DNA from 2 places in the Paenibacillus sp. J22P165 genome. Region 2 is predicted to be linked to the other one. Evidence: riboswitches for the same ligand, from Rfam matches in the RefSeq annotation. Region 2 holds a riboswitch; the other holds the start of a gene.
What was found. A riboswitch is a leader RNA that binds a small molecule or an ion and turns the genes downstream of it on or off. The one in region 2 is predicted to bind cyclic di-GMP.

Region 1 (2,205 bases), on a different contig from region 2:
TTATGACTATATAAATTACATTCATTTTTAATACTCGCCGTCCAGTCCGTCTTTATATGCAACAATTTTATTCTTACCCGTCCGTTTAGCGGAATACATGCCTAGATCAGCTTGCTCGAGTAGCTTCTCTGGGCTTACACCATTGCGGGATATGCTGAATCCTATACTTAAAGTGACATTACTCTCTCTCTCTACTCTAGAACGGAAGTTCTCTGCCCACTCTTCAATACGCGAGATAGTATCTTTATCATCAATAATAGCAATGAGTTCTTCACCTCCAAAGCGCCCTGGAAAACCAATTTCATCCGTCTCTTCTTGTAAAATTTCAGCGACGGTCTTTAATGCAGCATCCCCAGCATGATGGCCAAAGGTATCATTGAGCTGCTTGAAATTATCAATATCCGTGAATACGATCGCACATTCCCCTTTTTCCACACATTGCTTAATCTTGGCGCTGATAGCTTTACGATTGTACAGTCCAGTTAGCCCATCTAATAATGAAGAGCTCACAACACTTTGAAACATAGTTACGAAACGTTCCATTAGAATTAAGAACAGTATAAAATAGTAAATAACCGGTAGAATATCGCTTGTAATTAGGATCCATTTTTCTGATTGCCATAGGTTTGTTTCAGCGTTTCCCACAACAATAAAAGAATAGATTATTAATGATACTCGGTGTTTAATTTTCTCATCTATATAAGGGCTGATAAGTAACCAGGAGATACATACAGCGGCAAGTTCAATTATGGAAAGTGATAATTCAGCTTTGAAAGAACTGGTTAGTAAGAGCAAAAGTGGGGTGAAAATCGCAGCTGCCAGATAATAAATGATCCTTCGTTTTATCTTTTTAAGGTATGTAGCGTATATGCCAATATTTAAATTCATGAACATGATGGCACTAGCAATGTGTAGTAGTGATCTGGATCCTAACGAGGTAATTTCAAGGACTTCATATACCACTGATAATATCAGGCCGAATGTTAGTATCAAATACACTTGTTTTTTTCTTAGTCGATATAGTCTTAAAACTATTACTAGCATTACTATTAGCAAGATAATACAAATTGTATTTGTGTAGAATTGGAATGTTATTTGCACACATGTACATCTCCTTATTTACATACTATTTTTTATGCAACTAAATAATATAGAATTATTTCATTCCTTTTTTCAGGCAAAAAAACAAGCCTTTAAAGGTAACCCAGCTATCATACCAGGAGAAATGCATCTCCTAGCTTAGACCTGTGGCTTTGCGTCTCCACCTTTCGATGGATTTGCCTTTGTTCATTATTGCTTGTTAGTAGGTAATTTTGCATATGTATATAACTCTATTATCATTCGTACCTGAGATCATCGATGAAAATAAATATTGACGAGAAGCAGGACTAAAGAGTCTCGATAAATAAGTGCTTGAAGCTCACGAATGGAATGTGTTCTGGTTTTTAACTTAATATTAGCAATATGATTATTCAGAGTTTTTTCAGTAATATGGAGTTGTTCACTTAGCTCTCTATTATTGCCTCCACAAACTGTCAACAAGCGTAATACCTCATTCTCCCTCCGAGTGAGACAAAAACGTTCCTTAAACGTATTGAAGTACGCATTAAACACAGGGGACTCTACAATCAATTGGTTTAATGTCATCGCTAGATTCATTCTCCTTATAATAGGAAGTATGTGTTTGAAATCAGAAGTGAAACCGCAAATATCAATCCCTTTATAGGGGCTATTACGCAGACAAATAAGCCCGCCAAAGGTTAAACGGGCAAAGACATCTCTCTATAATCTTTAAGAATAAAAATATGTCACGGAAACTATGATATTATTGCGGTTAGAAATACAAGCTGACAGGTGTTATTTGGAATGGTGCTAATCTAGTTGATCGATGGAGCGACATGTACTGGAAGAGCTCTGAGAGAGGATCGTTGACTGGTGGCTGAAAAAATCGACTATATACTTTTGATACTACACTAAATTACTCATCGGTTCGATTGTAGGTCCTTTTATAAACTTAAGAAGTAAATTGTTCTTGTAACGTTTTGGAAAGCTCCTTCAAACGGAGCAACTCTCTATTAATGTGGTGAGAAGTATTCGTTTGGGTTTCTGTAGTACTGTAAAGCTCTTGTACAGAAGCAACGCTTTCTTCGGTGACCGCTGATATGTTAGTCATTTCATTAGAAATCACTTGTGACCGTAGTTCAA
Region 2 (2,205 bases):
CTGCTTAATATGTTAAATGGTCTTTGCCGCTCGTTCTATGAGCCTGTGTCGCAAGCCTTAATGGCAGATCTTACAGAGCTATCCAAGAGGCGGCAGGTATTTTCACTTCGGTACATGGCCATTAACATCGGTGTGGCAGTAGGTCCATTACTGGGAGCCTTCTTTGCAACAATGAATGGTGCTTTGCCTTTCTTGCTAACGGGTATTATCTATTTAATTTATGGCATCACATTGTACGCTCTACTTATCAAGTTCGGCATTAAGAAAATTGAAGGCGAGAAGAAAGCGATTGTGACTTTCAGTTCTGCATGGGGAGTCATTCGTAAGGATGTGACCTTCCGTCTGTACATTGTCGGGGGCATTATTGGGGCAATTGGCTACTCTCAAGTTATGGTCACGTTGTCGCAGTACCTGCAGAGGGATTTTGCTGATGGTGTCAAAATGTTTGCGATTCTCATGAGCGCCAATGCCATTGTCGTTATTGTTATGCAGATACCGCTTGGGAAATGGGCGGAGAAGTATTCGCCATTAACAGCGATTGTCGTAGGGAATCTGATGTTCGCTTTAGGGGATGTCGGTTTTGCTTTCTCACACACACTCATTTGGCTCATTATTTCAATGGCTATTTTCACATTCGGTGAAATTCTAAATTATCCAGCAGCGAACATGTTAATCGATAAGCTTGCGCCGGAAAATATGCGTGGAACTTACTACGGTGCTCAAACGTTAACGAACCTCGGTCATTTTATGGGGCCATGGATTGGCGGTTTCTTACTGGTGTCCTATGGAGGTCAAACGCTCTTCCTTGCAATCGCAATTTTATCTTTGCTGGGGTCCATTTTCTATTGGAAAGGCACAAAACGTCATAATTCGGTAAAAATATCGTCGAAAATGCAAACATTTTGATGGATTTCGTAAAAATAGTTCCTCCGAACTATTCGAATTCAAATCGTCATCCCTTATCCTTGAGAGTATAGGATGTCTCGTGTTATCGCTTCATCTAATTAGTTTCTGTACGTCATCTCGATAAAGGCAAAGCTGGCGAAAGCCAGCGACGCAAAGCTACAGGGGCTTTACTTCTCCTGAAAAGGACAAGCAGCCAGCCAGCCGCCGAACGATTGGGAATTCACATTAGAACCCCTCTAGTCGGTTCACTACGGTGGGGTTTTTTCTCTGTCATAGCGAAGCAAATGAAAACCAATGGAACAAGTTGAACAAAGGAGGCCCTAGCGGCATGAAATCGGAAGAGCAATTGCAGGAGGAACAAAAAGTAACATCATTATGCGGTAACCATGTTGCACGTTTGGTGCCATCCACGGATGGACCTAAACTCATGATTAACCGAGAAGAATATGCCTTGAACGAAGCTTGTTGGGATGTCGAAATGTTTCATGGAAGAAACAATAGCATTCTCATTTTCTACTGGAAAGGCGAAGTTAAGCTGTCAGTGAAAATGCCCCCAATGGCTCAAATCGAAGGTTTTTTAACTAGACTATTTCAATGCCTGTCCTCCAAATTGAGAGCGGTTCAACCTATCTAGGTGAATCGTTCTTTTTTTTGTTCATTTCAAAATGAAGACATGAGGATGGCAAGTGATTTTCTCATTGTCACATATCGACACTAGCTGATATAATATGATCATCATAATTCGTAGTTCTTAAGAACTATCTCAAAAGGGGATGCATGGCATGAGATTGATCACACGTTCCGATTTCGATGGTTTAGTATGCGCGATGCTCTTCAAACAATTAAACATGGTGGATGAAATGAAGTTCGTCCATCCCAAAGATATGCAGGACGGTCTTATTGAAGTGAATGAGCAGGATATTTTGGCCAATGTGCCGTATGTCCCAGGCTGCGGATTATGGTTTGATCATCATACAAGTGAGCTGACACGGTTAGGTGAATCCGTAACGTTTAAAGGCGAAACGCGGATCGCGCCAAGCGCTGCGCGGGTAGTCTATGATTACTATGGTGGCAAAGAAACTTTCGGAGATATTGACGATATTATGCAAGGTGTGGACAAGGCAGACTCTGCTCAGTTCAGCAAAGAAGATATTTTGAACCCGAGCGGTTGGGATTTACTTTCTTTTATTATGGATGCTCGTACAGGACTTGGACGTTATCGGGATTATCGGATCAGCAATTATCAGTTAATGGAGGATCTTGTTGCTCATTGTGCCACGAAAACCATAAGCGAAATTA

Region 1: it holds a riboswitch for cyclic di-GMP, as region 2 does, so the genes downstream of both, AC58QM_RS31815 (GGDEF domain-containing protein) here and AC58QM_RS08990 (hypothetical protein) in region 2, are expected to answer to the same signal.

Annotation. Positions count from the first base shown of each region.
Region 1 covers NZ_JCAUAP010000018.1:99,961-102,165, forward strand. Annotated here, with positions in the region: gene AC58QM_RS31815 (GGDEF domain-containing protein) at 28-888, opposite strand; cyclic di-GMP riboswitch class I at 1,196-1,292, opposite strand; gene AC58QM_RS31820 (LuxR C-terminal-related transcriptional regulator) at 1,354-1,659, opposite strand; gene AC58QM_RS31825 (methyl-accepting chemotaxis protein) at 2,015-2,205, opposite strand, start outside.
Region 2 covers NZ_JCAUAP010000003.1:291,692-293,896, reverse strand. Annotated here, with positions in the region: gene AC58QM_RS08995 (MDR family MFS transporter) at 1-906, shown strand, start outside; cyclic di-GMP riboswitch class I at 1,022-1,115, shown strand; gene AC58QM_RS08990 (hypothetical protein) at 1,235-1,540, shown strand; gene AC58QM_RS08985 (exopolyphosphatase) at 1,689-2,205, shown strand, end outside.